DNA from 3 places in the Actinopolymorpha sp. NPDC004070 genome. Region 1 is predicted to be linked to each of the others. Evidence: riboswitches for the same ligand, from Rfam matches in the RefSeq annotation. Region 1 holds a riboswitch; each other region holds the start of a gene.
The links. A riboswitch is a leader RNA that binds a small molecule or an ion and turns the genes downstream of it on or off. The one in region 1 is predicted to bind cyclic di-AMP.

Region 1 (10,404 bases):
CTTGTCGGGGGTCGCGAACGAGGTGCCGGCGTAGTTGGCCTCGTAGCCGAGCGCCCGGTCGAGCTCGGTGGCGTGCCCGATCGACTCGTGGATCGTCAGCCAGAGGTTGGACGGGTCGATCACCAGGTCGTAACTGCCGGACTCGACCGAGGGCGCCTTCAGCTTCTCGGTGAGCAGGTCGGGCAGCTCGGCCAGGCGGGCGTCCCAGGCCGGGTCGGTGAGGTATTCGTACCCACGGCCGACCGGCGGGGCGAGCACCCGCATCGAGTCGAAGCGGCCCGAACCGGGATCGGTGCCGTAGGCCTCGACGTCGGGGTTGAGCCGGACCCGCTGCTGGGTGGTCACCGTGCCGTGGCTGTCGGCGTAGAACTTCTGCTCCTTCACCTGCCGCAGGGTCGCGCCGACGTGGGCGACCCCGGTGCCGGCGAGGAGCCGCCGGCTCCAGTCGCCCAGCCGCTCCACCTTGTCGGCGGTGGCGACGGCGAACGGGTCGACGTCGTAGGCCGAGACCCAGGTGACGTCGCCGTGCACCGGCTCCGGGGCGAGCTCGATGCGCTCGGCGTTCATCCCGGCGGCGACCCGCGCCACCTCGACGGCGCGCTCGGCCACCCGCGCCGCCTCCTCGGGGGTGAGGACGACGCTCGCGGCGAAACCCCACGTCCCCTCGTGGACGACGCGGACCGCGAACCCGGTGTCCTCGCCGTCGGTGCTGCCCTGCAGTTGGGCGTCGCGCAGCGAGAGGTTCTGAGTGCGGATCCGCTCGAGCCGGAAGTCGGCGTGCTCGGCGCCCAGCTCGCGGGCGCGGGCGAGGGCGGCGTCGGCGAGCGTGCGGAGCGGAAGGCTGAGGAAGTCCTGATCGATCTTCTGCGGCACGCGCCCGAGCCTAGGGCATGCCGCCGACAGGCGGCCGTCGATTTCCAGGGCGCGTTCCGGGCGGGTTGTAGCGCGGGAAAGCGCCGGGCCGCACCGGAACGCGCCGACCCGTGTCTAGGTCGTACGGTCGGTGCGGTCCAGCCGGGCGACCCCGATCCGGGCGTCGGCCATGCCGTAGAAGACGTAGGTGCGGCCGGCGATCGTCTCCACCGCCGTGGGGAAGACGACGTTGGCGACGGTGCCGGTGCGTTCGTCGTCGGTCTCCGGCGTGAGCAGCGGCTCCGGCGTGCGGGCCAGCACCCGGCTGACGTCCAGGGCGTCCAGCAGCATCGCACCGGCGCCGTAGGTTACCCGCTGGGTACTCGGGTCCCAGCCGGGCGGGATGTGGCCGGTGACACCGTGGTGGATCACCAGCCAGCCCTCCTCGACCCGCATCGGCGGCGGTCCGGCGCCGATCTTCAGGTCCTCGTAGGGAAACTCCGGCTGGGCCACCTGGCGGTGGTCGTGCAGATGGGTGAGCGCGCGGATGTCCTGCTCGACCGCGGCCACCGGGACGTACGACACCCAGATGCTCGGGCGGTCGTCGTCCACACCGGCGGGCAGGTGGACGCCCTCGCCGGGACGGAACCAGCCGAGGTCCCACATCGGGCGGTGCAGCATGGCGTAGCAGGGCTCGCCGTCGGGCCCGGGAACCGGCTCGGGAAAGAACACCGCGTCCTTGTTGGGGAACAGGTTGAGGTCGGTGTCCAGATCGGGTTGGTACTCGAAGTGCACCGGGCCGAGGCGTCGCCAGCTGCTCAGGTCGTCGGAGACGGCGATGGCCAGCTTGGGGCCGATCGGGCCGTAGGCGACGTAGGTCATCACGTGCACGCCGAGGTCGGGCACCCAGGTGACCCGGGGGTCCTCCACGCCGGCGTTGTTGAGCCCGCGCTCCCAGCCCTCGTCGGGAGCCAGCACCACGCCGCGCCGATCCACGCTCACCGGCACGCCGTCGACGCAGTTGACCTCCGCGAGTCCCACCCGGGACACGTTGCCGGCCGCGACCATGCGCGGCAGGAGGTACAGCCGGCCGTCGGGGGTGTGCCCGCTGGCGGGATTGAGGACGCCCTCACTTTCCAGCTCGTTGTCCGGCTCCGGTGTCATCACCACGCCCAGCCGGGTGAGGGTGTACGGAACCTGGACGTGCGAAACCTCTGTCGCCTGCGTGCTCAACGGATCGGCCCCTCCCGAGATAGCCCCGCCGAACCTTAGCCTGAGCGTATCCGGGGCCACCGACAGGCGTCAGGCGAGCGGGACGGCCGCGACCGGCGTGGTGGTCGGTGCCGTCGACCCGCCCCGCGGCTCCACCGAGATGCCGAACGCGTTGGCGCCGCCGACACCGGACAGAACCTCGCTGACGCGTCCGGATCCGGTGACGTCGACGACACCGGCGGACCGGGCGTTCTTCCCGGCGATGAACCACAGCTGGTACGTGCGCCCCCGGGGCGGCGGGGACAGCCCGTCGAGGAGGACGACGGCCCGGCCGAGCCGCTGGGAGACCACGACGGTGACCTTCCCTCCGCCGCGGACGTCGCCGCGGACGGTTCGGGAGTCGGGGGCGGCCAGGACGGTCTCGATTCGCTGGCGTTCCTCGACGGCCTGGGCGGCCCGCTGCTGGGCCTGTTGGTACTGCACGACCCCCGCGCCGACCCCGATTCCGGCAAGGATGACAAGCGCGGCGGCCAGGGCGAGCAGTCCCCGCCGGCGAGGTTGCCGGCCGCGGTGTCCGTGGGTGGCCGGCTCGTGTCGCCCGGTGGCCGCCGGGCTGCCGGTGTTCCCCGAATCGTCCGGGCCGGTGGTCTGAGCGGAGGGACGGTCGGTGGGACGGCCGTTGCCGGAGCCGGGAGCCGCCTCCTGGCCGGTGGTCAGGATCGCGGCCAGGACCCTGGCGCGCAGCTGCTCCGGCGGTTCGGTGGCGGTCGCGGCGGCGAGGTTGGCCGCGACGGCGGCCAGTTCGCGTACCTCCTCCTGACAGGTCGAACAGGTGGCCAGGTGGGCCTCGAACTCGGCCAGCTCGGGTTCGGGCAGCGCGTCGAGCACGTAAGGCGCGGCCAGGGAGTGCAGGTCGGGTACGTCGGGGAGACCGGGAGTCGTCGTCATCGCGGGGCCCCCAGCTCGAGGTTGCCGATGCAGTCGCGAAGCCGGGCCAGCCCGTCGCGCATGCGGGTCTTGACCGTGGCCAGGTTGGCGCCGAGCACTTCGGCGACCTCGCGGTAGTTGTACCCCACGTAGTAGGCGAGGGTCACCGCCTGGCGCTGCAGGTCGGTGAGGGAGCCCAGGCAGCGGCGGACCTGCTCCTGCTCCAGGCTCGCCGTCACCTCCTCGACCACCTGGTCGTACGCGCGTGAGTTGTCGCCGGCCGCGGCCCGGCGTTCGCGGTCGGTGGCGGCCTGTTCGGAACGCACGCGGTCGACGGCCCGGCGGTGGGCCAGCGTGGTCGCCCAGGTGCGGACCGAGCCGCGGGAGGGGTCGAACCGGGACGCCGTACGCCAGATCTCGACGAACACCTCCTGGCTCACCTCCTCCGCGTGCGAGGGGTTGCGCAGCACGCGGCACACGACACCGAACACCTGGGATGCCAGCAGCTCGTAGAGCGCACCGAAGGCGTCCTTGTCGCCCAGGGCCACCCGGGGGAGGAGGTCGTCGGCGGTCGGCGACGTGTCACCCACCGGACGCGGTGGTCTGGGCGCGTCGTTCATCGGGACATCTTGGCGTGCGCCGTCGCCCGCGCGACGCGGCGGGGGCTCAGGGAGCGGCACGACCGGCCTGCTCGGACGACATGGCGTACGACATACCGGGCAACCTACCGGGCGAGGACAGGTCGGATGACCTGAACACCTGACGAGACGGACGAGCGCCCCGACCGCATGCCGCGGGCGGGGCGCTGATCCGGATGGAACGGGTGCGAGGGCTCAGCCGAGGCGGAGCTTCTCGTTCGGGAAGATCAGGTTGGGGTTGCTCCCGACCAGCTTCCGGTTGAGCTTCCACAGTGCACGCCAGCCGCCGTCGACGCCCTGCGCCTGCGCGATGGTGGACAGGGTGTCACCCGAACGGACCACGTAGTTGGCACCGGAGACCGCGTGCCGGGAGTGCGTGTGCCGGGTGTGCGTGTGCCGGGTCACGATCTTCGGCCGGGAGGTACCACGCGAGGAGCGCGAGCTGTGCTGCTTGCGCTCCTGGGACTGGGCCCGGGTGTTCGGCGTGCCGCCCTTGTCGGAGGAGCCGAGGCCCAGCTTCGCCGAGCATGCCGGCCAGGCGCCCCAGCCCTGCACCTTCAGTACCTTCTCGGCGATGGCGATCTGCTGCGACTTGGTGGCGTAGTCGGCGCGGGAGGCGTACTTGCCGCCGCCGAAGCCGGTCCAGGTCGAACGAGTGAACTGCAGGCCGCCGTAGAAGCCGTTGCCGGTGTTGATGTGCCAGTTGCCGCTGCTCTCGCACGCGGCGAGGCGCTCCCACGTGTTGGTGCTGGCGGCGTTCGCCGGAGTGGCGGCGGCAGCCATTCCGACCATGGGAACGGCGGCGGCGATGCCGGTGACGGCGGCGGTCTTCGTGACGCGCTTGGCGACGGTGTTCGTACGACTGGCGCCGCGGTGCTTGCCCTGATAGGCCATGAGTCTGTTCCCTCCCGTCGCCTGCGGAGTTAGCTGTCGGATTCGGGCGGGAGAAAGTGCCCGGCCGCACGAGGCGGCTTCACCCCAGGACCCGTTGCCGGGTCCGTATGTGGTTCCTCCGTCTCCGCCCGATGGAAGTACCGGGTCTGACGACAACCGCCGGGCGGAGCTAGGCGAAGCGGGTCGTAGCCGCCCCCGTTAGGCGCGACCGGCAATGACTGTACGGCGTGATCGTTTCGTTGCCAACCTGATCCAAAAGATTCACCCAAGTCGCGACCACGCTTGGTTTACCACGATGAAGTGTGCGCGGCGTGGACTGTGCCGAGCTCGGGACGAGCCCGAGAAGAGCCGGAGAAGACGTTCGCGAGAACGGCGCGATCGCTGCGAACACGGCGAAGTTGCTGGTGACAGCGTTGCGGTCGACGCAGTGACGGCCGCGAGACGATGGTATCGCCGCGCGGTCCGCGGGCACGAAGACCGGGCGGCGGAAGAACCTGCGACGCCGCCCGTGCGAGGCCGTGACATCGCCGGAAAATCCTTGTCGCGCCGACGGAAATCCTCCTCGTGGCTACGGCTTTCGTGGTCTCCGCGTGGCGAACGGGTGTTCGGGCGCGGGTCTCGCTAGCGTTCTGGCACGATGCCCGACACCACCATCAGGTTCCTGCACTCCGGCGACTGGCAGCTCGGGATGATGCGCCGGTTCCTCGGTCCGGAGGCGCAGGCGCGTTACGGCCAGGCCCGTGTCGACGCGATCGAACGTATCGGCGCGGTGGCCGCCCGCACCTCCGCGGCGTTCGTCGTGGTGGCGGGCGACGTGTTCGACGCCAACCAGGTCGACCGGAAGGTCGTCCTGCGGGCGTGTGAGGCACTGCGGGCCATCGCCTGCCCGGTCTATCTGCTCCCGGGCAACCACGACTCGCTGGAGCCGGGTTCGGTGTGGGCGAGCCCGATGCTCGCCGCGCACCTGCCGTCCCACGTCGAGGTGCTGCGCGACTCCGTCCCCCGTACGCCCGCGCCGGGTGTCGAGGTGGTCGGTGCGCCGTGGCGCACCCGCCGGCCGCTGCACGACCCGGTGGCCGAGGTGCTCGACGCCGACCCGCCCGCGGCGGGCGTGATGCGCGTGCTCGTCGGCCACGGGCAGGTCGACAGCCTCGCCCCCGACGTCGGTGAGCCCGCCCTGGTGCGCCGGCAGGCGCTGGAGGAGGCGATCGCCGCCGGCCGGATCCACTACGCCGCGCTGGGCGACCGGCACTCGCGTACGTCCGTCGGTGAGTCGGGCCGGATCTGGTACGCCGGTACGCCCGAGCCCACCCGGCCCGAGGAGGAGCATCCCGGCGACGTGCTGCTGGTGGAGCTGGCCACGGGGCCCGGCGGGCCGACCTGCACCGTCACCCCCGAACGCGTGGGCACCTGGCGGCTGCTCTCCCGCGTGGTGGAGGTGGACGGCGACACCTCACTGGACGCGCTGGACCGCTGGCTCGGCGAGCAGCCCGACAAGGCGCGCACAGTCGTCCGGCTCGGCGTGCGCGGCGCGCTGTCCGTCGCCGGGCTGACGCGCCTGGAGGTGCTGCTGGACGCGCAGACCGAGGTGTACGCCGCGATCCAGCGGTGGCGCCGGCACTGGGACGTCGGCGTTCTGCCCGACGACCAGATGCTGGACGACCTCCCGGTGACCGGCCCGGCCCGGGCCGCGCTGGAGGAGTTGCGCCACACCGTCGCCAGCGGCAGCGACGACGCCGCCGAGGCCGCCGACGCGCTCGCGCTGCTGCACCGGCTGGCCGGGGGAGCGGCATGAGGGGCGCGGCGTGAGGCTGCACCGGCTGACGTTGCGCGACTTCCGCGGAGTGGCCGCGCGCGACCTGGACTTCGACGAGGCTGGCGTCACCGTCGTGCTCGGCGACAACGAGACCGGAAAGTCCAGCATCCTGGAGGCGCTCAGCCTGCTGTTCGAGCTGCCGGACGACTCAAAGGCCGCGAAGCTGCGCGCGGTGCAGCCGGCCGGACGCGACGTACCCAGTGAGGTCGTCGCGGAGCTGACTCTCGGCGGGCAGCGGGTGCACTACCGGAAGCGGTGGTTCCGCCAGCGGCTCACCGAGCTCCGGGTCGACCCAGGTGGGCACACCTGGACCGGACGCGAGGCGCACGACGAGGCCGCGAGGTTGTTCGGCGCGCACGTGGACCAGAGCCTGTGGGCGGCGCTGGTCGTCGGACAGGAACACGCACTCGCCGTTCCGGCCGCCGGATCGGTGGCGGCGGTCCTCACCGCGCTGGACGAGTCCGCCGGCGGTGAGATCGACCACGGTGCGTCGGTGCCGCTAGTGGCGGCCGTCGAACGCGAGTACCAGCGCTACTTCACCCGGACCGGCCGGCCCAGCGGCGACTACGCCGAGGCGATCGCCCGGCGCGACCAGGAACGCGCGCGGGTGGAGGAAGCACAGGCGCAACTGGCCGAGGTCGAGCAGGACGTCGGCCGCGCCGAACGCCTGACCCGCGACCGCGCCACGATGAGTGCCAGGTTGCGCGAGCAGGAGACCCGGGTCGCGGAGCTCACCGACCGCAGGCAGGCGGCGGACGAACTGGTCGGTCAGGTCGACCGGCTGCGCCGCGACGCGGAGTTCGCCGCCGCGCAGGTCGAGTCCGCGCGGGCGGAGGCCGAGCGCCGGGCCGCGCTGGTCCAGGAGGTGAAGGAGCGCGACCGCGCGGCGACCGACGCCGAGGACGCGAGGCTGCGCACCTCCGCGGCTCTGCGGGCCGCGGAGCAGGAGTGGGAACGCGCCACCGCCGCCCTGCGCGTGGCCAGGGACGACCAGGCCGCGCGGCGGGCGGAGGTCCGCCGGCTCGACGCCCACCTGTCCCGGCTGCGTGACCGTGCCGACCTCGCCGACCTACGCGAACGCCTCGCCGCGGTGGAAGAGGCCCACGAGCAGGAACGCCGCGCCGCTGCCGCGCTCGAACGCTCGAACGTCGACGAGGCCGCACTGGAAGCCGTCGAGGCCGCGCACCTGGACGTGCTCGCCGCCCGGGCCGCGCTGGCCGCCGGGGCGCCGACGATGGTGGTCAGCCGCCTCGGTGACGCCGGTGTGGAGCTGTCCGGCGTACCCCTCGACGAGGATGACCGGGAGGTGACGGTCGACCGGGACACCACCGTCGTGGTGCCGGACGTGGTCGAGGTGACGGTACGACCGGGTACGGGCGCGGCCGAGCTCGCCGCCGCCACCGCGAGTGCCGAGGACGCCGAGCGGCGGCTGCTCGCGGAGCTGGGGCGGGCTGACATCGCCGCGGTCCGGCAGGCCGCCAGGGCCAGGGCGGAGGCCGAGCGAGCCCTGACCGTCGCTCGCGAGGTCCTCACCCGCCGGCTGGAGGGACGCACACTCGCCGACCTGACCGCCGCCCACGCCCAGCTGCTGGCCAGGGTCGGCGACGACCTCGACGACACCGACGACACCGACGACACCGACGAGACCGAGGACCCGGTCGACGACGACCTCGACGATCGCGCGGAGGACACCGCGGCCACGCTCTTCGACCCGGAGCCGGCTCCTGCCAAGAAGTCGTCGTCTGTCAAGAAGTCCCTGTCTGCAAAGGCTTCGTCGGCTGTCAAGGAGGCCTTGCCTGCCGAGGAGACGACGTCTGTCAAGGAGCCCTTGCCAGTGGAGGTGCCCCTGCCCACCACGCAGGAGGCGACCCGCGAGGCGCTCGCCCGCGCGCAGGCCGAGGACGTCGCCGCCGCGAAGGCGCTGGCCCGGGCCGAGTCTGCCGAGGCGGGCGTTCGTACGGCGTTCGAGACCGCGCGGGAGGAGGCGACCGAGGCGCGCGTGCGCGCCGAGCAGGCCGCCGAACGCCGCGCCGACGTACACGCCACGTTGGATCGGGACCGCGCCCAGCAGGGCGACGAACTCCTTGCCGCCGCGGTGGACAAGGCCGCGCAGGAGGCGGCCGCGATCGCCGCCGATCTCGCCGGGGCCGAGGACGCGGTTTCGCGCAGCGGATTCGCTCAGCTCGGTGAGCGGCTGGCGGAGGCGACGACGCTGCGCGCACAGCTGGCCGAGCAGGTCGAACACCTGCAGGACGAACTCAGCCGGGTGGAGGGCGCGCTGGAACGCGCCGGCGCGCAGGGACTGGCTACCGCGGCCGACCGCGCCCGGGCCGAGCTCGCCCACGCCGAGGAGCACCACGCCACCCTCGAACGCCGGGCCCTCGCGGCCGCCCGGTTGCGGGAGACGCTCGAACGCCACCGTGCGGAGGCCCGCCTCCGGTACGCCGCGCCGCTGCGCGACCGCATCGAGGCGCTCGGCCGGGTCGTGCACGGGCCGTCGTTCACGGTGAGCCTGGGCGCCGACCTGGAGGTGGAGGCCCGCACCGTCGACGGGATCCGGCTCCCGGTGTCGTCGCTGTCCACCGGCGCCCGCGAACAGCTCGCCACCCTGGTCCGGCTCGCCATCGCCGGCCTCACGGCCACCGACGGCAGTGGCGTCCCGGTCGTGCTCGACGACGCGCTCGGCTGGTCCGACCCGGGCAGACTGCAGGCGATGGGAGCGCTGCTGGCCCGCGCCGGTGCCGCCGGGCAGGTGATCCTGCTGACCTCCGCGCCGGACCGCTACGTCGGGACGGTCCCCGGCGCCCGGGTGGTACGAATCTGGGCAGGCGCCAGACCCTAGGCTGGCCCGGTGAACGACGCTGTTCGGCTGGTCCGGGTGACCGAGCCCCACAAGTCCGTCCTGGCCAACCTGCTGCAGCTCTACCTGTACGACTTCAGCGCCCTCAGGGACATCGAGCTGTCCACGCACGGGACGTACTCCTACCGCTATCTCGACCACTACTTCGTCGAGGCCGGCCGCGAGCCGCTGTTCATCCTGGTGGGTGACCGGCTGGCCGGGTTCGCTCTGGTGCGGCGCGAGGACGGGGTGAACCTCGTGGCGGAGTTCTTCGTCGTCTCGAAGCACCGCCGGCGCGGGGTCGGCCGGTCTGCGGCGCACGCGATGTTCCGCCGCTATCCGGGGGAATGGGGCCTCGACTACTACGAGTCGAACGACGGCGCCCGGCGGTTCTGGCCCGACGTGGTGCGCGCGGTGGCGACCGGTGAGATCGGCCGGCGGCGGTTCGGCCCGCCCGAGACCGACCTGCCCGCGACGCGGCTGACCTTCACCGTCGGCTGACGACACCGTCCCCTCGCGAGCTACCCACCTGGTCGGCGCATTCGGCGGCGGACAGGCCCGCGTCGGCCGCGCGGAGTGCACGTTCGACCGATGCGGCCGTCTCCGCGCTCTGCCCATTGGGCAGCGGCCACGCTCGTCTCGGGCGACGAAGTTGCTGGGGGTCCGGGCAACCCGGTAGTTGTCGTCACCTCCTCCGGCCAGGGCGGTTCAGCCGAGTTCGGTGAGACGTTCGGGATGGGTGTAGGCGACGTAGCGTTCGCCGCGCAGGAAGCCGACCAGCGTCATCCCGAACCGCTCCGCCAGGTCGACCGCCAGGCTGGACGGCGCGCCGACCGCGGCCACGAACGAGATGCCGGCGGCGAGCGCCTTCTGGCAGATCTCGTAGCCCGCGCGGCCGCTGGTGACGAGAACGTGGCCGGTCAACGGCAGCCGGCGTTCGAGGAAGGCCCAGCCGACCACCTTGTCCACCGCGTTGTGCCGGCCGATGTCCTCCCGGGCACGCAGCAGCGTTCCGTCGGCGGCGAACAACCCGGCCGCATGCAGCCCGCCGGTCCGGCTGAACACGTTCTGGGCCTCGCGGAGCCGGTTGGGCAGCGCGCACAGGAGGGCGGAGTCCAGCACCGGGCCGGGCGCGACGGGTGCGCAGCCGCGGAGTTCGAGCTCGTCCAGGCTCTCCTTGCCGCACACACCGCAGGCGGAGGTGGCCGCGCCGTACCTCGCGGTCG
Region 2 (10,404 bases), 230 kb from region 1:
AGCCGCTCCAGGTCGGCGCGGTAGGGACCGTCGCCGACGACGAGCAGGGTCGCCCCCGGCACCTCCCGCAGCACGTGCGGCCAGGCGGTGATCAGCGTGTCCTGGCCCTTGCGTTCGGTCAACCGCGCCACGCACACCACGACCGGCCGGTCGGAGGGAAGGCCGAGCTGCTTGCGGACCACCTCCCCGCCGGTGCCCGGCCGGAACGTCTCCGTGTCCACGCCGGGAGTGAGGCGGGTCATCCGGGCCGCGTCCTCCGGAGCGAGCCCACGGGCCAGCACCGCGCGGGTGTACTCCCCCAGGTAGGTGAGCGAGTCCGTGGAACGCCCGATCCGGCGGAACAACCCGCGCGGGCCCGGCACGCGTGCCCACCACGTCTCGTGGCCGTGGGTCAGCCCCACGATCCGCTTGGCTCCGGCCCGGCGCAGCGTGGGCGCGAGCAGGCCGAGCGGCGCGGCGGCGCCGAACAGCACCCGGTCGCAGCCTTCCGAGCGCAGCACCCGGGTGGTACGCCGGGCCAGTCCCGGCGTGGGCAGCAGCGTCGACGTGCGGTCGCGGATCACCGGGAACGGCAGGGTGGCGTCGTACTCACGGCCACCGGCCATCGACGCGGTGTAGACCACCACCTCCGCCGGCGGCATCCGCTGGCACAGGGCGAGCACGAACGCCTCGATGCCTCCCTGCCGGGTCGGGAAGTCGTTCGTCACCACCAGAGTGCGGGCCACGACGACCGACCCTATCCGGCACCGGGGCGGCGGCCGGTACTCGCTCGGTTCGGCGCCCGTCGGCGTCGGATGTCATCGCGCGGTCACTCCGTCGTGGCCATCGCCGGGACGGCCGGCAGGCCCTGACGCCGCGACCAGGACCGGATCAGCGCGATCCGCTCCGGTGCGGTGGGGTGCGTGGCGTAGAAGACGTACAGCACCGGCGCGGGGGTCAGGTCGCTGCGGTTGGACACCGCGAGCCAGCGCTGCACCTCGGCGTACCCCTGCGGGTCCCTGGTGAGGTCGAGGGCGTGCACGTCCGCGCTGGCCTCGATCCGCCTGGAGATCGCGTTCTGCAGCGGCAGGCTGGCCTGCATGCCGATCGCGCTGAGGGCGATGACGAGCGCCACCACCCGCGGGTCGGCGGCCGACCCGACACCTGCCCGCCGGCGCAACCTGGCCGAGTCCAGCAACAGCGCGAGCGCGACCATCCCGGCCGCCACCCCGACCGCGCCCACCACGGTCCCGCGCAGCACGTCGTTGTGCTTGGCGTGGCCGAGTTCGTGCGCGACGATCAGCCGCACCTGGTCCGGCGTGGCGTCGGCCAGCAGGGTGTCGTAGACGACGATCCGGCGAGTGGAGCCGAACCCCGACACGTAGGCGTTCAGCCGGGTGGTGCGCCGGGACTCGTCGGCGACGAGGACGTCCTTGACGGGTACGTGGTCGCGGGCGGCCAGGTCGAGCAGGTCCGTGCGCAGCTGCCCGGCCGGCATCGGGGTGAAGTGGTTGTAGAGGGGCTCGACCAGGACGGGATACGCGAACGATCCGGCCACCACCATCCCGGCGCCGATCGCCGACCCCAGCGCCCACCACCAGCGCGGGAACCTCCGGACCAGGGCCAGCATGCCGACCAGCAGCGCGGCGGTGACCGCGAACGTCACCGCGAAGGCGATCGCGGTGTCCCCCGCCCAACCGGCGAAGCTCTGCGTGGACACCCCGCTGTCCCTGCGGACGAACTCCAGCCACAGGTCGAACGGCAGCACCAGGATCCGTACCGCCAGCGTCACCGCGAAGGTCCCCAGCACGACCCGAAGCCACCACCTTCGTACGCGGGGCAGCAGGCGGCCGGCGATCCGAGCGCCGGTCCTGGTCAGGCCGAGCCACGCCGAGACCACCAGCCCGGCCAGGCCGGTGAGGTACGCGGGAGCGCGCACCAACTGCTGGAACGCCACGCTGCTGGCGATCTCGGTCCGGTCGAAGTCCTCGGTCAGCGGCGCGGTCGACGTCGGCAGCAGCACACTCGTGCGAGCCCACGGACTCCACGGAGTGGTGAGAAGGATCAGCACGACGAGCCCGGTCAGCAGTGCCGCCAATGCGAGTATCGCCGCGCCTCTGTCAATTCCCGGTTGACACGCTGACCCACAGCCCGGTTGACATCCCGGCCGGCACCCCGCGGCTTCGGGTTGGTACTCCGGCCGATGACGGCTCGTCCGGTGACGCACGGCCACCCGGCCGTGCACGATCTCTTGTGGGCCTGAGGAATCCGGCCGAGGCGCGGACTCTCGCAGGCGCACGTTCCCCCGTCGACGCACGTTCCCCCCAACGCACGCTCCGAGCCCGGCCGGCTAGGTTCCCCCGGCCCGCGGTCTCGCCATAATCCTCACCCCGTCGTCAGCCCGCCGTCGTCGGTTCAGGTAGTTGGGTGGTTGTCAACCAGTCCTTGGCAGCCAGTTGCCGGCCGGAGGCAGCCGACCTCTGGCCGGCCACGTCAGCCAGGCCGGCCAGGCCAGCCACGTCAGCCTGGCCGGCCGGTCGTCGTCGGCCGTGCTTCAGTCGTCGTCGCTGTGGTCTCGTACGTAGGCACGCCATCCCTGCACGAACCGGTCGGAGGACGTGCCGAGCACGCGCCGATAGACGCGCTCCTGGTCGGCCTTCGTCCGGGCACCGTCCATCGCGACGTAGAAGCGCAGGAGCGTGGCCTGGTCCCAGCGGTGCACGATGTAGCGGCAGGCCGTCCACGCCGCCTCGTACGCCTCGTCCAGCGCCTTGGCTCGTGGGTCGAACTCCGCACCGCCCGGCAACCCTCCCGGCGGGCCGCGTCGGTTCACGTCGCGCAGGAACTCGTGCGCGATCACCGCGGACGGCAACCCGGACCGGTGGAAGCCGACGTAGTCGGCGAAACCCTCTGACAGCCACACCGGCACGCCGCTCACGGTGGCGTGGGCCGCGACGTGGGTCGCCTCGTGGGTGAGGACGACGAGCCGGCCGAGACTGCCGATCCGGCCGAACGTGTGCGGGTTGACCACGATGTGCGAGGCGAGAGCCGGATCGGGTCGCCCGACCGAGGTCGTCACCGCCGCCACCGCGGTCTGGGTGTGTGAACCGACCCCGATCAGGCGTTCCATCTGCTGCTGGCTGGGCGGGACCAGAACGACGACGTACCGGTCCCAGCTTCTCCCCCACACCCCCGACACCCGCTGGACCGAGAGGTCGGCGGTGTGGGCGAAGCGTCGAAGCTCGTCCCGAGGGGCGGCTCCGGCCACCATGCTGTGCTCGCCGTGCACGACGTCGATCCGTTCGGTCAGCCACAGCGGCAGCGAGGAACCGGCATCCGGCCCTTCCCGGTCACCGGCGACGTAGCTCACTCCGTCGCGGTCCACGAACGCCATCCGCAGTGTGGTCCTCCACGGCTGGGTGTCGCCGCCCGCGAGCCGGAAGGAGAGTTCGGCCGAGGCGACCCAGGCGGACGGCCCGAGCGCGGCCCGCCGGGCCGGAGCGAACGCGTGCGAGTGGACGACCGGGGTGCCGAACCGCACCTGGCGCACCCGCATCCGCTGCAGGTTGTCGAAGGTACGGGCGGCTGTCGCGGCGAACGAACGGGCCCGCGGGTCGACCGTGGCGAGGTAGGCACGCCGGTCGTCCCGGCTGATCGCGGCGGCCTGCCGGCCGAGAACTTCCTGCGCGACCGCGACACGCTGAGCGGTGAGCTGTGCGCTCCTGGCGGCCGGCGTGGGCCGGACCGTCGGGGCGGCGGCCCATTCACGCGTGGGGCCGCGGGCGTCCAGTGAGCCGACCGCGGACGGAACGGCCGCTCCGGTCACCACCGCCACGGTGGACGCGAACACCCCGGACACCAGCAGGAAGCCGGCGACCAAGGCGGAGAGGGTCCGTGCAACGAACCGTCGGCGTGGAGCGACCCGACGGCGAACCCGCTGCGCAGAGTCGCCGATCACACCCGCATCGTACGGAAAGAGCTCGCCGCCTCTCCCGCTGAAAGAGGAGAGGCGGCGAGTGGACAGCTTTGTGCCGTACGAGGATTCCGCGGGACCCTATCCGGGTCGCACCGCTCCGGCGTACGGCATGTATCGCATCTGGATGTACTCGACGCTCTTGCCCGGGCGGGGCGCGTGCAGAACCATGCCGTTTCCGGCGTACAGGCCGATGTGGTGCCTGTCGGAGTAGAAGAGCACGAGGTCACCGGGCCGCAACTGCGAACGGGACACCTTGGCCGACATGGCGTACTGCGACCTGGAGGAGTGCGGAAGGGACACCCCCGCCTGCCGCCAGGCCATCATCGTCAGACCGGAGCAATCCCAGGTGCTCGGACCGGAGGCGCCGAAGACGTAGGGCTCACCCAACTGGGCACGGGCGAACGCCAGGGCGGTGGCACCCCGGCCGCTGCCGGACGGAAGCGGGATGCGCTCCTGCCCTCGCGAGGACCGGACCGCCGCCTGCTCGCGGGCCTGCACCCGGCGCCGTTCGGCGGCGGTGAGGCGGCTGAGCACGGACTTGGCCTTGGCGGCGTTGGCGTCGGCCTGCTTCTTCCGGGCCTTCGCGGCGTCACGGGCGTCGCGGAGGCGGTTCAGCTCCGCCTGCCTGGCCGCCTTCTGCTCGGACAGACGCTTCTGCTCGGACTGGAGCTGGCGGAGGAGGTCACCCTGCTGGCCCGCGAACGCCTCCGCGGTGCTCATCTGCGCGATGTACTCCTTGGGGTCCTTCGCGACCAGAAGCTGCACCGTGCTGTCGACGGCACCCGCGCGGTATTCTGCGGCGGCGTACTGGCCGATCTGGCCACGCAGTGCGTCCAGGCCCTTCTGCCGCCGGGCCACGTCGACGTCGAGCTTGCCGAGGCGGCGGCCGATGTCCCTGGTCTGGTCGTTCAGCTCGTTGGCCTGCTCGGCGGCCTTCTCCGCCTGCGCGTACAGGTCGTCGACCTGCTTGCGAACCTGGCCGATGTCGCGGCGGGGCTCGGCGTAACTGGCCCCGGGAACCGCGGCGACGAGCGCGACGGCGGCGGTGCCGACGGCGAGCAGCGCGCGCCCGGGTGGGCAGGTGCGGCGATTGGACATCGGGCGGTGAGCCCCTTCTCCTCGGACGCCTACCGGGTCAGCTGACGGGTTCGGGCCGGGAAGTCGCCCTACGGTGGCCCGCCGGTCAACGTGGACCGCCAGGGCCGCCGATTCACCCCGGAAACCTGGGTCCCCGGCTCTCCTCCGGGTGGCCGGTGGAGACTAAGCGGGTGCCCGCGCCGGCTGGGTAGCCGACTTACGCAGAACGGACACTTCGGGCGGCACTGTAGTGACCGCGCCCGAGACTTTTCAAATCCGACCGACGTCGTGCGCGCACATATCACCGAAACAGGTGCCGCTGTCCCGGGTCACGCCGACACGCGGCCGTCGCCGATCGTGGCGACTTCCACACTCCCCGCTCCCGGTGGTGTCCCGGACCGGTCACCGGGCGGCCGACATGCCGTTCCGGTGCGGCGTCTCCGGCTCCGCGAGCCACGGCGGGTGGTCGGGTGACCAGAGGCCGGATTCGGCCAGCACCCGCAATGCCTTCCGGTCCGCGTCGTCGAGCTCGAACCCCACTTCGCCGAACTCCGGCGGGGTCACTCCCGACGCCTCCAGCCACGCCGCGTCGACCGCGACCGGCTCCACCTGCGCCGGCGCGGGCCCGACGGGCTCGACGCCCACCGGCTCGATCGACGCGGGTGGCGCACCGAGAACGACCGCGACCACGCAGTCCTCACAGTGACGCTCCCGCACCGCGCAGCGATCGCACTGGATCCGCATGCTGCCCTCCGTCCGTCTCCTCGGCGGCCGTTCGCCCGGCACCTGGTGGCGCCTGTCTCGCGTCCGGCATCGCCGTTGCCGAAAACGTTAGACATGACCACCGACAGTGCCCTCGGACCAGAGTGGGGACGGTTCGCGCGGGACAGCTCGGATCGGCCCGGGGTGAGCCTCGAAACGATGCCGCGGTCAGCGCGCCAGCAGACGCACCAGCGCGTCGGAGGCGATCGGCCGGGCGCCGGAGCGGCGTACCCCGTCCGCGATCTCACGGTCGCTGGAGACGACCACCACCGGACGGCCCTCGGGCTCGGCCGCGACCAGCTGGCGGATCACGTCGTCGGCGCTGATCCCGGCCGGGCTGAACCGGACACGCACACCTCTCGGTGTGTTCAGCGGCGGCGGCACGGCGAGCTTCGCCCCGTCGAAGACGCAGGTCACCTCGGCGCCGGTCCGAGCGGCCACGCCGCCCAGCGCGGTCACCAGGCGGGTGCGCTGAGTCTCCAGCGGAAGGGTCGGCCAGGCCGTCTTGGTCACGTTGTAGCCGTCCACGACCAGGTGGACCTGCGGCACGGTGAGCAGCGTCTCCAGCGGTATGACGCCCTCCGGACCGGACGGCAGCCCACCGACGGCAGCTTCCCTCGCCGGCACCGAGTCGGCCGGCCGTGACTGGGTGGGCGGCAGTGCGAGCTCGCGCCGCAGCCCCTGGGCGGCGTCCACCAGCGTGTCCAGCAGCAGCCGCAACCGGACGCTCGCCAGGTCCCGGCCCTCCCTCGCGGAGCGGCGGTTCACCTCGATGGCGGCTTCCGCGTCCGCGATGCGCGTTCGCAGCCGGCGCAGCTCGGCGTCCGCACGGGCGGTGTCGGCCGCCGCCTCCTCCCTGGCCCGGGCGGCCAGCTCCGCCTGCCGGGCCGCCTCCTCCTCCGCCGCCCGTGCCCGCTCCCGGGCCTGGCGCAGCGTCCGCCGCAGGGTGGCGTTCTCCTCCTTCAGCGCGGCGAGCTCGTGCCGGCGGCGATCGCGTTCCTGGCGTACTCCGGCGCGCGCCTCGGCCACCTGCTCCCGCAACCGGGTGAGCGACTCCGACTCGCGCTCACCGGCCAGCGTGGCGGTCTCGCGTTCGAGCTGGTCGAGCACCTCGCCGACGACGACCTCCCAGCCCAGTGGCCGCAGGACGTACGCCGTGGCGGCGACGTCCATCGGATCGACCGCGGACGGCCGGCGCCCCTCGGCGACCGCCGCGGCGAGATCGGGCACGAGGTTCCGGATGCGGTCGGCCACGCGGGCACGGAAGTCCGCGTCGGCGTCGACGGCGGCCGCGATGGGGATGGCCGCCAGCCGGGCGCGCCGGCCCGGAGCGAACCGGGCGAACGGCCGCAGCGCGGACGGCACCTCGTCGGCGGCCAGCTCGCCGAGGGTGTCCGAGGCCATCCCGACGACGCGCTGGCGCACCGGTTCGGGCAGCGGCCGGCCGAGGTCGTCGGGCGGGTCCTGCGGCGCCGCTGCTCCGTTGCTCACGGCTGCGAGCGTATCGGCGCACCGGCTCGCTCGGGCGCAACTCCCGCCGCGGCCCCCGGCCGGAACACGTCGGTGGAGAATGCCCGGCATGCGACGTCTGCCACACGGTTACACCAACCGCACCGTCGGCGACGGTGCGGTGGTGGTCAAGGGCGTTCAGCACCCGATGGGAACCCGGCGGCGAAGGAGCGCGGCAGTGGGCCCGGCGCGCGGCCGCGACCGTGGCCTGGTCCGAATGAGAGCGCAGCGTGACGCCCGGAGGGCGACAGACGCTGGATGAGACGCTGAGCCGGACGCCCGGGCAGGCGCACACGGCGAGGTGGCGCCGAACGCCCGACCGAAGCGTGGTTAACTTCGCCAGCGTGACGACGAAGGACCGCGAGAACCTCCTCTACCAGCTGCGATACGCCCTGCGAAACCCGGCGAAAGTACCGCCTTACGCCCGGCGGCTCGCCCGGGACACGGTGCTGCGTCTTCGCAACCGCGACCACGTGGACTACTACCGGGCGGTGATGAAGTCCGACGCGTCCCGCAGCGCCGAGGCCGCGGTGGGCAGCAAGTCGCACGCACGCTGGCTGGCCCTGGGCCGGATGCAGTTCGACTACCTCGTCGAGCACGGTCTGAAGCCCGGCCACCGGATGCTCGAGATCGGCTGCGGAAACCTCCGCGCCGGACGGTTGTTCATCGATCACCTCGACGCCGGCAACTACTACGGGATCGACATCTCTCCCGACATCCTGATCGCCGCCCAGCTGACGCTGGTCGAGGACGGCCTGCAGGCCAAGCTCCCGCACCTCACACCGGTGCGCGACCTGAGGTTCGAGTTCCTTCCGGACGCGTACTTCGACGTGGTGCACGCGCACAGCGTCTTCTCCCACTCCCCGCTCCCGGTGATCGAGGAGTGTTTCGCCCACGTCGGGCGCGTCCTCGCCCCCAGCGGGTTCTTCGACTTCACCTTCGACCGCACCGAGGGACGAGAGCACCAGGTGCTGCGCGAGGACTTCTACTACCGCACCGAGACCCTCTTGCAGCTCGCCCAGCGGCACGGCCTGCGCGGAGAGTTCATGGCCGACTGGGAGAAGCGGCCGCACGGCCAGTCGAAGATCCGCCTGCGGCGCGCCTGACCGCCTGACCCGCGTTCGGTCCGCCACGGGCGAGGACCGGACCCCAGGCGCGCCGTTTCGGCCGGTTGTCGGTGGCCGCCCGTAGCGTCTGGCCCATGACCGTCGCGGAACCCTCCCTGCCCGTCCAGGCGAGCTTCGACGAGCTCGGCACCCCTTTGCGGGACGTGACCTTCTGTGTGGTCGACCTGGAGACCACCGGGAGTTCGCCGCAGCAGGCCGGGATCACCGAGATCGGTGCGGTGAAGGTCCGGGCGGGCGAGGTGCTCGGCGAGTTCCAGACGCTGGTCAACCCGGGCTCGGCGATCCCGCCGTTCATCGCCGTGCTCACCGGCATCACCGACTCGATGGTGGCCTCCGCCCCACCTCTCGGTGCCGCGCTGCCGGCGTTCCTGGAGTTCGCGCACGGCTGCGTGCTCGTGGCGCACAACGCGCCCTTCGACGTGGGATTCCTCCGGGCCGCCGCGCAGGAGCACGGCCGGCCCTGGCCGTCGTTCGAGGTCCTGGACACCGCCCGGCTGGCCCGTCGGGTCCTCACCCGCGACGACGCACCCAACTGCAAGCTCGCCACCCTTGCACGCTTCTTCCGTTCCGGCACCGTTCCCCAGCACCGTGCCCTCGGCGACGCCCGGGCGACCGTCGACGTCCTGCACGGGCTGTTCGAGCGTCTCGGCCCGCTGGGCGTGCACTCACTGGAGGAGCTGGCCGCGTTCAGCTCGCGGGTCTCCCCCGCCCAGCGCCGCAAACGCCACCTCGCCGACCAGCTGCCACACGCGCCCGGGGTCTACGTCTTCACCGACGACCGCGGCCGGGTGCTCTACGTCGGCAAGTCCAAGGACCTCCGCACCCGGGTGCGCACCTACTTCACGGCGTCGGAGACCCGTTCGCGGATGGGCGAGATGGTGAGCCTCGCGGCGAAGGTGACCGGCATCGAGTGCGCCACCCCGCTGGAGGCGGAGGTACGCGAGCTGCGCCTCATCGCCGCGCACAAGCCGCGGTACAACCGCCGGTCCAGATTCCCCGAGCGCGCGACCTGGCTCAAGATCACGGTGGAGCCGTTCCCGCGGCTGTCGCTGGTCCGCGAGGTGAAGGCCGACGCGGCGACCTATCTCGGTCCGTTCGGCTCGCGGCGGGTGGCAGAGCGGGCCGTCGCCGCGATCCACGAGGCGTTCCCCATCCGGCAGTGCACCCAGCGGCTCTCCCGCACCCCGCGCGCCGGCTCCGCGTGCGTGCTGGCCGAGATGGACCGGTGCGTGGCACCCTGCGTCGGCGCGGTCGACGTGCAGACGTACGCCACCCACGTCGACGCGATCCGGCATGCCGTCGCCGCCGACCCCACCCCGGTGATCGCGGCGGCCACCCGCCGGATCGGCCGGCTGGCGGCAGAGTCGAGGTTCGAGGAGGCGAGCGTCCACCGCGACCGGATGGCCGCGTTCGTCCGCGCCGCGGCACGCTTCCAGCGGATGAGCGCCCTGGCCCGCTGTCCCGAGCTGGTCGCCGCGAAACGCACCGACCAAGGCGGCTGGGAGGCACACGTCGTGCGGTACGGCCGGCTGGCCGCCGCCGGCGTCGTTCCCCGCGGCATGCCCGCACGCGCCGGGGTGGACGAGATCGTTGCCACCGCGGAGACGGTCGAGCCGCCACCGCCGCCCACGCCGGCCGCCACCGCCGAGGAGACCGAGCGGATCCTCGCCTGGCTGGAGCAACCGGGCGTACGCCTGGTCGAGCTGGCCGGTGAGTGGAGCTGCCCGGTCGGCGGCGCCCAGGCGCACACCGAGTGGCTGGACACCGCGTACGCCGCCCGTGACGACGTCGTACCCTGCCAGGACCGCAGGCGCCTGCGGCCGACCCACCGGCCGGCCCGATGAGGTGCCCGACCCCCATCACCCCAGGCGCCGAGGAGGCACCTTGATCACCGCCATCGTGTTCGTCCAGGCAGATGTCGCGCGCATCCCGGAGGTGGCCCAGGAGATCGCCCAGCTCGACGGCGTGAGCGAG
Region 3 (10,404 bases), on a different contig from region 1:
GTGGGCAGCGTGTTCGCGATGTTCCTGCTGCGCCAGCACATGATGACGCTGCCGGGAGAGGTGAGCGAGGCGGCCAAGGTCGACGGCGCCGGCCACCTGCGGATCCTGTGGAGCATCATCCTGCCGATGTCGCGTCCGATGGTCGTGACGGTCGTCGTCATCGCGCTGGTGGAGAAGTGGAACGACTTCATCTGGCCGCTGGTCGCCACGAGCACCGACTCGATGCGGACCCTGCCGGTCGGACTGCTGATGCTGAAGAACGTCGAGGGTTTCACCAACTGGGGTGCGGTGATGGCGGCGACGGTGTTCGTCGTCCTGCCGCCGCTGGTGGTGTTCTTCTTCGCGCAGCGGCAGATCATCGCGGGGCTCACCCAGGGCGCAACGAAGGGTTGACGGCGGCATGAGGAGAAGCATGACGGGGAACGACATGTCGCGGTGGAGCCGCCGCGGCTTCCTGGCCACGCTCGGCGGAGTGGGAATGGGCGCGCTCGCCGGCTGCGGGGGCAGTGCCTACACCCAGGTCATCGGCGCCACGCCGCGCGAGTATCGCGGGCGTACCCACGTCGTCGCCTGGCACTCCTTCGGCGGGATCCTGCAGGAAGCGCTGCAGAAGCTGATAGACGAGTTCAACCAGTCGCAGAACGGCATCTTCGTCGAGGCGCAGTTCCAGGGCAGCTACGAGCAGACGATGCAGAAGGTCGCGGCGGCGATCATCGCCAAACAGATTCCCGACCTGGCGGTCTTCTCCGAGATCACCTGGCGCAAGATGCACCTGGCCGACGCACTGGAGCCGGTGAACTCCTACTTCGACGACCGGCTGGGCCCGCACACCTACATCGACCAGTTCATCGAGGAGGGCACGGTCCAAGGCAGAACGTGGTGGATACCGTTCGCCCGGAGCACGCCGCTCTTCTACTACAACAAGCAGATCTTCTCCCGGGCTGGGCTTCCCGCGCGGGCGCCCCGCAGCTGGGAGGAGTTCCGCGAGTGGGCGCCGGCGATGATGAAGGTGAAGGGCAAGGGCGGTACGCCCAAGGCGTTCGCGATGGGCGGCACCTACGCCAGCTGGTACTTCCAGAACAACGTCTGGGTCTGGGGCGGCAATTTCTCCAAGGGCCTGGACATCAGCATCGGCGACGAGCCGGCGCTGGCAGCCGGCCGGTGGATGGTCGACTTCATCCGCAAGGACCGTGCCGCCTACCTCTCCCAGACGCCGGACATCGACTTCGGCCAGGGCGTCACCGCGTGCACCGTACTCAGCACGGGCAGCCTGAAGAACACCTCCGAGCTGGCCAAGGCCGGGGGCTTCGAGATCGGCACCGGTTTCCTGCCCGAGCACGAGGGTGCCTTCGGTTGTCCCACCGGGGGCAGCGGGTTCGGGATCCTGCGGGACGCCCCGGCCGAGCGTAAGCAGGCGGCGTTCGAGTTCCTGCGGTTCCTCGCCCAGCCCGCGAAGTCGGCGCAGTGGACGATGGCCAGCGGTTACCTGCCGGTGGTGAAGGCGGCCCAGAAGGACCCCAAGCTGGTGGCGCTGACCAAGCAGGACGACAACTTCTCCACCGCCCTGCGGCAGCTGCCGAAGACCAAGCCGCAGGACCTCGTTCGCCCGCTGGTGTCCAACGCCGGTTACATGATGGACGTCGGCCTGCAGAAGCTGTACTCCTCCACCGAGTCGGTGGATGCGGTGTTCGGCCGGCTGCAGAAGCAGCTGCAGTCCAGGGCCGACCTGATCGAGGAGAGCTACACCAAGCACTACAAGTAGCCGTCGGCGGTAGCCGGCAGTCAGAGAGCCGGAGTGGTGCCCCGGGCGGCAGGTCCGCCCGGGGTCGCTCAGCCTGCCGTCAGGACAGCGGCAGCCAGCGGAGCACGTCCTGGATCTTGCGGTCCCACAGGCCCCACTCGTGCTCGCCCGGCTCGTACTCCACCGTGACGGGCACGTCCAGGCGCCGGGCGGTGTCGACGAACGCTTGGTTGTGGGCCAGCAGGTGATCCTCGGTGCCGCAGGAGACGTGTAGCGCCGGCAGCTCCCGGCCGGACTTCGCGGCCTGCTCCAGCAACCACAGCAGGTCGTTGTCGGTGCCGCGGACCTCGTCGCCGAAGACCCGGTCGATGAGCCCGCCACGGCCTTCCCGCAGACCGGGGTCGGCCACGTCGAGCGCACCGGAAAGGCTGGCCGCCGCCGCGAAGCGTTCCGGCTGGCGCAAGGCCCACTTGACGGCGCCGTACCCACCCATCGACAGGCCGGCGACGAACGTGTCCTCCCGCCGGTCGGACACCCGGAAGAACCGGCCGACGAGCGAGGGAAGCTCCTCCGAAAGGAACGTCCAGTAGCGGTTGCCGTGCAGTTCGTCGGCGTAGAAGCTGCGGTGCACAGCAGGCATGACGACCGCGAGGCCGAGGGTGGACACGTAGCGTTCGATGGACGTACGCCGCAGCCAGATGGTGTCGTCGTCGCTCAGACCGTGCAGGAGATAGAGGACGGGGGCACCGCCTTCGCGTGCGGCCCCGGACATCCCGATCTGGGTGGTCGTCTCCTGCGGCAGGATCACCGTCATCGAGGTGCTGAGCTCGAGTGCCTCGGAGAAGAAGTCGCAACGCAGCAACGCCATCGGCGGAAGTCCTTCACTGTGGCCGGAAAAGCACGTCGCTGGCAGCCTTCCCGAAGGAAGGCTGCCAGCGCAACGGCCGAACCCGGTCGCCCGCCGTCATGCGGCGGATGGACCGGTTGGCTCAGAGGACCGCTCGGGTCAGAACCAGACCTTCCGGCCACCGACCGGCCGGCCGATAGCTCCGAGGATGAAGAGCACCACTCCGATGACCAGCAGGATGATGCCGATAGTCGAGAGGATCGAGATGCCCAGGGCGAAGCCCAGGATCGTGAGGATGATGCCGAGGATGATCACAGTGACTGCCTCATCTTTTCTAGGGGGTCACCGGGCGGGCGGTTAACCGATCCGCACCGGGGTTTTCGGTGCTGCAGCGTAGCGGTCTTCCGGGGCTGTGTCCGGGATCCGTATCCAGACTGTGATCATTCGCCGTATGTGGCCGCACTGCGATGTTCCGATGTCCTGCCGCAGCCAGGCATGCGCGCGCTGCGGCCCCTTGCAGGCCGGCACCCGTGGTCGCGCCGAGATGCTTCCGCGCCGGCTGGGGCAGGTTCCGCGCCCTCTTACTACTCGGGCCCCCACGCCGTACGACGCGCGACGACGGGTCGGGAGGGCGTCGGTGGGCGTCCTCGACGACCTGTGACTTGGCTGTTCGCCGCTGTGATCCCACGACGCGGGAACAAACTTTGCGAATGTCGAATCTCCGGACAACTTCTCGGGGGTGCCGGTGTTGATTGATCACGGACTGGTCACTATGGTCTCCATCAGATATCTGTCCAGTTTGAGTCGGCCGTCCCGGTCGGCGCAGATGTCTCGCTTAGTCCCTGTTGGGTCGATCCGAGTGGATCGGTCCTGCGGGGAGCCGGGGAACCACATGTTTTCTGGGGTGAATCGGCAGGCGTGACGGTCGCACCTTGACCGCCAGGTCCGCCGTAGGGCAACTTCCCGGCCCGAACCCGTCAGCTCACCCGGTAGGCGTTGAGGAAGAAAGGCATCCGCCTGTGACAACCCGCAGGGCCCGATCAGGGCGCGCGTTGTTCGTCGTCGGCACCACCACGGCGACGCTGGCCGCGCTGGTCGCGCTTCCTGGTTCGAGCTACGCCGAGCCGTCGACGCGCAGCATCGGCGAGGTCCGACAGCAGGTCGACGAGCTGTACGCGAAGGCCGAGAAGGTCACCGAGCAGGCCAACGAGCTGGGTGACAAGATGACGGCCATCAACCGCCGGGTCCGTAGCCTCGACGCCGACGTCACTCGCCAGCAGCAGCGGGTGAGCGCGCTGCGTGGCGACATCGGTCAGTTCGCCGCGGCTCAGTACCGCGCCGGCAACGTCGACATGACCGCCCAGCTCGCGGTCTCGAAGGACCCGAACGAGTACCTCGCCCGGATGCGCACTGTCAAGGTCGTCGACGCGCAGCAGGGCGACATGCTCCGGCAGCTGCAGGAGGGCCAGAAGAGGCTCGCCGAGCAGCGCGCGGCCCGGTCGGCGGAGCTCGCGAGTTACCGCGAGGCCAAGAGCCAGGCCGACGCCCGCCGAAAGACCGCACTGCGTAACGTCGCGGAGGCCAAGGCGCTGCTCGAACGCCTCACCGCCGAGCAGAAGCGGCGCATCGCGGCCGCCGAGAAGGCTGCACGTGAGAAGGCCGCCCGCGAGCAGGCCGCACGGGAGCAGGCCCAGTCCCGGTCGACCCGCAGCACCGGCGGTGGCCGCACCACCCCGAAGTCCGACCTCCCGTCCAACCCGGGCCCCGCGCCCGCCCCCAAGCCTGCTCCGGCTCCCTCCGGCAGTGGCCGCGGCGCGACCGCCCTGGCGTTCGCCAGGGCCCAGCTCGGTGAGCCGTACGTCTTCGGTGCGGCCGGCCCCAACAGCTGGGACTGCTCCGGCCTCACCATGGGCGCGTGGCGCGCGGCCGGCGTCTCGCTGCCCCACTCCTCGCGTTCGCAGTACGCCATCTCCACCAAGATCTCCAAGTCGCAGCTGCGGCCCGGCGACCTGGTGCTCTTCTACAGCGACCGTCACCACGTGGGCATCTACGCGGGCAACGGCATGGTCATCCACGCGCCGCGCCCGGGTAAGACCGTCGAGTACATCAAGATGGCGTACATGCCCTACGCCGGAGCGGTGCGGCCCGGCTAGGCCGCGCACCCTCCGCGCCCCCCGAACCACGACAGGCGTTGATGCCGGAACCCCCCGCTGGCGTCAGCGCCTGTCGTGCTGTCCAGCTCCATGTGCACCGCGTTCTCCCGCGGTCACCCGCCTCGTTCGGGCGGACCGCGCGGTGGGCGGCCACCAGGGAGCTACCTGCCCGGTTGCGTCGTTGACCGAACGAGAAGTGCAACCGAGCGGGAGGAGTGGCCGGAATGGAAGTACGACGGCGAGAGGGCTACCACGGCACCGGGCCGGGAGCGATCACACCGGACGGCTGCGCGGTCGAGCTCTACAGCAGGATCCCCGTGGACGACTCGCCCGACCTGATCGCCGCGTCGGTGCCGGCCGACGCCACGATCCTCGAGCTCGGCTGCGGCGTCGGGCGGACGACGCACCCCCTCCTCGAGCGTGGGTTCACGGTGACCGCGGTGGACGAGTCCCCGGAGATGCTGGAACGCGTCCGAGGTGCTCGCACCGTGCTCAGTCCGATCGAGACGCTGGACCTCGGTGAACGCTTCGACGTCGTGCTCCTGGCGTCGTTCCTGGTGCATGCCGGATCAGAGGATGTCCGCCGGGGGTTGCTGCGTACCTGCCTGAACCATCTCGCGCCGGGCGGATGCGTGCTGATCCAGCGGGAAGGCCGGGACTGGCACGACGTGGTCCCCCGGGAGCGCCCGATCGGCGACGGGGTCGCCCGGGTCGTCTCGTCCGAACCCGTCGGCCCCGGCGTGAACTCGGTGCTTTTCGAGTACGCCTTCCCCGACGCGGTGTGGACGCAGACGTTCCTCTCCCGGCCGCTGACCACCGAGCAGTTCGAGCAGGCGCTGGCCGAGGTGGCGCTGCGGGTGGACGCCTACCTCACCGAGGACGGAACGTGGGTACGCGCCGTCCCCGTGACGACCTGACCGACGGACCAGCCCGCCGGGCGGCCGGCTGAACTGCCGCTCAGCCGCCCGCCATGGCGCCGACCACCAGGAACGGCTCGGTGCCATCGGCCACCTCGCCGGGCAGCGGCTTGTCGGGATCGTCGTGGGAGAGGTCCTGCTGGCACGCGAAGAACCGGACGAACGCCCGCCGCCGGCGAGTCTTCGGGTCGCGGATCGTGCCCCGCAGCATCGGATAGCGGGCCTCCAGAGCGTCCAGCACCAGCGCCTGGGTCGGCTCGCCGGGCACCTCCAGCCGCACCTCGCGGTCGGCCCCCGACAGGCTGCGCAGGTGCGCGGGGAGCACGACCCGGATCATGGCAGCGTCTGGACTTCGACGGACAGGACCGCCGGCAGATCGCGCACGATCGGTGCCCAGGAGTCGCCGGCGTCGGCGGAGGCGTAGACCTGGCCGCCGGTCGTACCGAAGTAGACACCGCAGGAGTCCAGCGAGTCGACCGCCATCGCGTCGCGCAGCACGTTGACGTAGCAGTGGCTCTGCGGGAGCCCCTTCGTCAGCGGCTCCCAGTCGTTGCCGCCGGTGCGGCTGCGGTAGACGCGCAGCTTCCCCTCGGGCGGGAAGTGGTGGGAGTCGCTGGTGATCGGGACGACGTAGACGGTCTCCGGCTCGTGCGCGTGGACGTCGATCGGGAAGCCGAAGTCGGTGGGCAGGTTGCCGCTGATCTCGTACCACGAGTCGCCGGCGTCGTCGCTGCGCATGACGTCCCAGTGCTTCTGCATGTACAGCACGTCCGGGCGGGACGGGTGCATCGTGAGGCGGTGGACGCAGTGGCCGACCTCGGCATTCGGGTCGGGGATGCCCTCGGACTTCAGGCCGCGGTTGATCGGCTGCCAGCTCTTGCCACCGTCGTCGGTGCGGAACGCCCCGGCGGCGGAGATGGCGACGAAGATCCGCTCGGGGTCGGTGGGGTGGAGCAGGATCGTGTGCAGGCACATGCCGCCGGCGCCGGGCTGCCAGTGGGACCCGGACCCGTGGTTGCGCAGGCCGGGCACCTCGGCCCAGGACTGGCCGCCGTCGGTGGTACGGAACAACGCGGCGTCCTCGACTCCGGCGTAGACGGTGTCGGGGTCGCTCGCCGAGGGCTCCAGGTGCCACACCCGGGCGAACTCCCAGGGGTGCGGGGTGCCGTCGTACCACTGGTGGGTTCCGGGAGTGCCGTCGTAACTGAAGTCGTTGCCGACCGGCTGCCAGGTCTTTCCGCCGTCGTCGGAGCGCTGCATCACCTGACCGAACCAGCCTCCGGACTGCGCGGCGTACAGGCGGTCGGGATCGGCCGGCGACCCCTTCACGTGGTAGACCTCCCAGCCGGGGAAGTGTGGTCCGTCGACGTTCCAGTCCTGGCGCCGGCCGTCGGAGGTGAGGATGAAGGCGCCCTTGCGGGTGCCGACCAGAACGCGTACGCCGCTCACTGTGTGCTCCTTCGTCGCGGCCCGCGCCGCGCAGCTGTCTACCCTGCGTGCCCCGAGGTCAAGCTAGCGGTCCGACCGGCCGCCGTCTTCTCCAATCTTGCGCTTCCGCAGGCCAGTGGCGGTAGCGCCACGACGACAGGCGCGGACCAGGACGGCGTGAGGTCGAGGTGGACGTCGCGGTGGATCGGCGGCGCGCTCGGCGTCACTCGCACCGGCCACGGCGAGTGACCGCTGACACCGCACTCGGGGAGGAGCTGCCCCAGCGGGTCGGCGCGCCCGGGCAGTGCGGCGGCGAGCAGCCAGTAGCTGCCCGGTGGGACACCGGTGAGGACGAAGGAGCCACCGTCGTCGAGCAGGGCGCCACTCACCGGCGTGCCGCGTGGGGCACGCCGGGTGAACACGCCGACGTAGACGGCGGCGGAACCGCCCAGCGCGGCCACGGCGGCGGGGCTGAGCTGGGCGACTCCGGCGACCACGCCGCCGTGCGGATCACCGCCTGGCCGGCTCACCGGCCGCGGCGGTCCGTCCGCGAGTGCCTCCGGGATCCGCCGGAACTCGCGCGGTCCGACGCCGACGGAGGCCGCGAACCTGCTGGTGAACGTGCCCACGGAGGTGAAGCCGACCGCGAAGCAGACGTCGATGACGCGTTCCTCGCTGTCGAGCAGCAGCCGCTTGGCGTGCTGGAACCGGTGCGCACCGAGGAACTGGCCCGGTGGGAGGCCGAGGTGGCGTTCGAAGATCCGGGAGAGGTGGAACGGGCTGTAGCCCACGTGGTCGGCGACGTCGCCCAGGTGGATCGGCTCGGTGGCATGCTCGGCGAGGAAGCGTGCCGCCTTGACCGCGACCTCGTGCATCGCCTCGCACCGCCGTACTGCGTGTGAACGCCGTCGTTTCCTCTGCTGACAGTGCTGACAGTGCTGACAGCCGGACCGGCGGGCCCACCCTAGAGGATGGGCCCGGCCGGCTCCAGCACCTCGCCTACACCGTTGCCGACCCTCCCCGGGTAGTTACAGGCGCTGGTGACGCCGACTATATCGAACACACGTTCGAGCCGCCACTCTTCTGGCAAGACGCATTGCGGGCCACCGGCCGCGTCTGCACCTGCCGGCTCGACCCGTCCGGGCTGCGGCGCGCCGAGGAGAAGTACAGCGCCTTCTCGGCCTTGGAACGCAGCACCGGGTCCGTCTCGTCCCGGAGCACTCGGCGGAACGCCCTGAGGATGCGCGGCTCCATCGGGTTCTTCCACATCATCAGTCCGGCAGCGGCCCGGCGGACCCGCAGGCTCCGGTCGCTGCGGAGCTTCTCCAGGACGACGCCCACGACGTCGATCGGGAAGCAGGCGGAGTCGTCGGGCTTGCAGGCCTCGCAGGCAAGGGTGTGCAGCGCCGCCTGGCGGACCTTCTTGTTCCTGTCCTCGGCCGCGGCCAGCATGCGGTTGGCGACGGTGGTGTCGAGCTCGTGGTGGTCGAGCAACCGGCAGGCCCAGTAACGCATCGCCGGGTCGGGGTCGCTGACCGCCTCGAGGAGGCCGGCGCGATCCAGGTGGGCCAGCCGATCCCGGGGAGTGTCCATGGCTTCCTCCGGATGACGTCGAGATGACGTCCGGGGACGAGAGGCAGAAAGGCCGCCCCGCCGAACTTCACACCAGGACCGAGGTCCTGCGTCGCTCCATCCGACGGGGTCGGCGCGTACGACGCTACGACCGCACGTGCGCGGACCGCAACGCGTTTGTTCGTCCCGCGATCCCGGGACGTCACCAACCGGCCACCGCGGGATCGGTCGCCGTTGGAGACAGGTGCACCCACCGCGACGACACTGCGTACGTGACCCAACTCTCTCGTCGCCGCCTGCTCGGCTCGGCCGCGGCCACCGCGGCCGGAGCGGGACTCGCGTCCGTGCTGCCACCGTCCCTGCATCGTGCGATGGCCGCGCCGATGCGGCCGGGTGGACTGAAGGCCGTCGAGCACGTCGTCGTGCTCATGCAGGAGAACCGTTCCTTCGACCACTACTTCGGCACGATGCGCGGAGTCCGGGGGTACGGCGACCGCACGCCGTTGCTGTTGCCGAGCGGGCGACCGGTGGCGTACCAGCCGCGACCCGGCGGCGGAGAGGTGCTGCCGTTCTCTGTCCGCGAGGGCGCCGAACGAGCGCACCGCGACCCCTCCGACATCCAGTACCTCGGTGCTCTGGACCACAGCTGGCCGGGGAGCACCAAGGCCTGGGCGCGCGGCTGGTACGACGACTGGGTGGCGGCGAAGACCGAGGCGACCATGGCGTACTACGAGCGGCGCGACATCCCGCTGCAGTACGAGCTCGCGGACACCTTCACCTTCTGCGACGCCTACCACTGTTCGGTGTTCGGCTCCACGAACCCGAACCGCAACTACCTGTGGAGCGGCACGGTCGGCTACGAGCCCGGCACCACGCAGCGAGCGGTCACCAACGCGGCGTACGACTACGACCACCCGGGCTATGAGTGGACGACGTACCCCGAGCGCCTGGAGGCCGCGGGCATCTCGTGGCAGATCTACCAGGAGTGGGACAACTTCACCGACAACGCGGTGGAGTACTTCCGCCGGTTCAAGCAGGTGGGTACGAAGGCGCTGACGGCGGTGGAGGAGAAGTTCCGTACCACCGAGGAGCTGTACTCCGCGTTGTTCGACCGGCCCGAGGCCGAGCGGCGCAAGCTGCTGGACCAGTTGGCCGCCGGGCGGGCGGGACTGTCCGCGGCCGAGCGCAGCCTGTTCGACCGGGCGCTCTACCGCAGCGAGCCGGAGAGCCTGGTGCCCCGGCTGCGCGCCGACATCGCCGCCGGCAGGCTGCCGAAGGTGAGCTGGCTGGTGCCGTCGGCGGTGGACTCCGAGCACCCCGGATCCTCGACCCCGGTGGGCAGCGCCAACCTGATCCACGACGTGCTGGACGCGCTCGCCGCCGATGTGGACACGTGGTCCGGGACGGTGCTGTTGGTGAACTTCGACGAGAACGACGGGTACTTCGACCACGTGCCGCCGCCGGTGCCGCCGCGTCCGGCGTCCGGCAACGGCGACGACTGGTACGACGGTCAGCCGATCGGGCTCGGTCCGCGGGTGCCGATGACGGTGGTCTCGCCCTGGACGATCGGTGGACACGTCGACTCACGGGTCTTCGACCACACGTCGGTGCTCCGGTTCCTCGAACGCTGGACCGGCGTACGGGAGCCCAACATCAGCAGCTGGCGCCGCACGGTCTGCGGCGACCTCACCTCGGCGTTCGACTTCGACCGGCGGGGCCGGGCGCCCCGGCTCGGCAGTCCCGGGC

Region 2: another riboswitch for cyclic di-AMP. It lies ahead of ABZV93_RS10005 (NlpC/P60 family protein); the one in region 1 lies ahead of ABZV93_RS09005 (transglycosylase family protein).
Region 3: another riboswitch for cyclic di-AMP. It lies ahead of ABZV93_RS21250 (NlpC/P60 family protein); the one in region 1 lies ahead of ABZV93_RS09005 (transglycosylase family protein).

The regions. Positions count from the first base shown of each region.
Region 1 is NZ_JBEXMJ010000004.1:20,588-30,991, reverse strand. Features, by position in the region: gene ABZV93_RS09025 (TldD/PmbA family protein) at 1-873, opposite strand, end outside; gene ABZV93_RS09020 (glycosidase) at 988-2,085, opposite strand; gene ABZV93_RS09015 (anti-sigma factor) at 2,155-3,012, opposite strand; gene sigK (ECF RNA polymerase sigma factor SigK) at 3,009-3,611, opposite strand; gene ABZV93_RS09005 (transglycosylase family protein) at 3,825-4,523, opposite strand; cyclic di-AMP (ydaO/yuaA leader) riboswitch at 4,528-4,685, opposite strand; gene ABZV93_RS09000 (DNA repair exonuclease) at 5,161-6,318, shown strand; gene ABZV93_RS08995 (AAA family ATPase) at 6,329-9,181, shown strand; gene ABZV93_RS08990 (GNAT family N-acetyltransferase) at 9,191-9,679, shown strand; gene fdhD (formate dehydrogenase accessory sulfurtransferase FdhD) at 9,887-10,404, opposite strand, start outside.
Region 2 is NZ_JBEXMJ010000004.1:253,966-264,369, forward strand. Features, by position in the region: gene ABZV93_RS09990 (glycosyltransferase family 4 protein) at 1-725, opposite strand, end outside; gene ABZV93_RS09995 (M48 family metallopeptidase) at 809-2,077, opposite strand; gene ABZV93_RS10000 (hypothetical protein) at 2,534-3,859, opposite strand; gene ABZV93_RS10005 (NlpC/P60 family protein) at 4,034-5,053, opposite strand; cyclic di-AMP (ydaO/yuaA leader) riboswitch at 5,064-5,232, opposite strand; gene ABZV93_RS10010 (hypothetical protein) at 5,435-5,776, opposite strand; gene ABZV93_RS10015 (NYN domain-containing protein) at 5,963-7,285, opposite strand; gene ABZV93_RS10020 (class I SAM-dependent methyltransferase) at 7,648-8,409, shown strand; gene ABZV93_RS10025 (DEDD exonuclease domain-containing protein) at 8,505-10,274, shown strand; gene ABZV93_RS10030 (Lrp/AsnC ligand binding domain-containing protein) at 10,315-10,404, shown strand, end outside.
Region 3 is NZ_JBEXMJ010000011.1:244,892-255,295, reverse strand. Features, by position in the region: gene ABZV93_RS21270 (carbohydrate ABC transporter permease) at 1-393, shown strand, start outside; gene ABZV93_RS21265 (ABC transporter substrate-binding protein) at 413-1,762, shown strand; gene ABZV93_RS21260 (alpha/beta hydrolase family protein) at 1,842-2,609, opposite strand; gene ABZV93_RS21255 (hypothetical protein) at 2,748-2,903, opposite strand; cyclic di-AMP (ydaO/yuaA leader) riboswitch at 3,411-3,598, shown strand; gene ABZV93_RS21250 (NlpC/P60 family protein) at 3,608-4,741, shown strand; gene ABZV93_RS21245 (methyltransferase) at 4,966-5,658, shown strand; gene ABZV93_RS21240 (hypothetical protein) at 5,699-5,983, opposite strand; gene ABZV93_RS21235 (exo-alpha-sialidase) at 5,992-7,107, opposite strand; gene ABZV93_RS21230 (helix-turn-helix transcriptional regulator) at 7,146-7,961, opposite strand; gene ABZV93_RS21225 (HEAT repeat domain-containing protein) at 8,137-8,679, opposite strand; gene ABZV93_RS21220 (phosphocholine-specific phospholipase C) at 8,931-10,404, shown strand, end outside.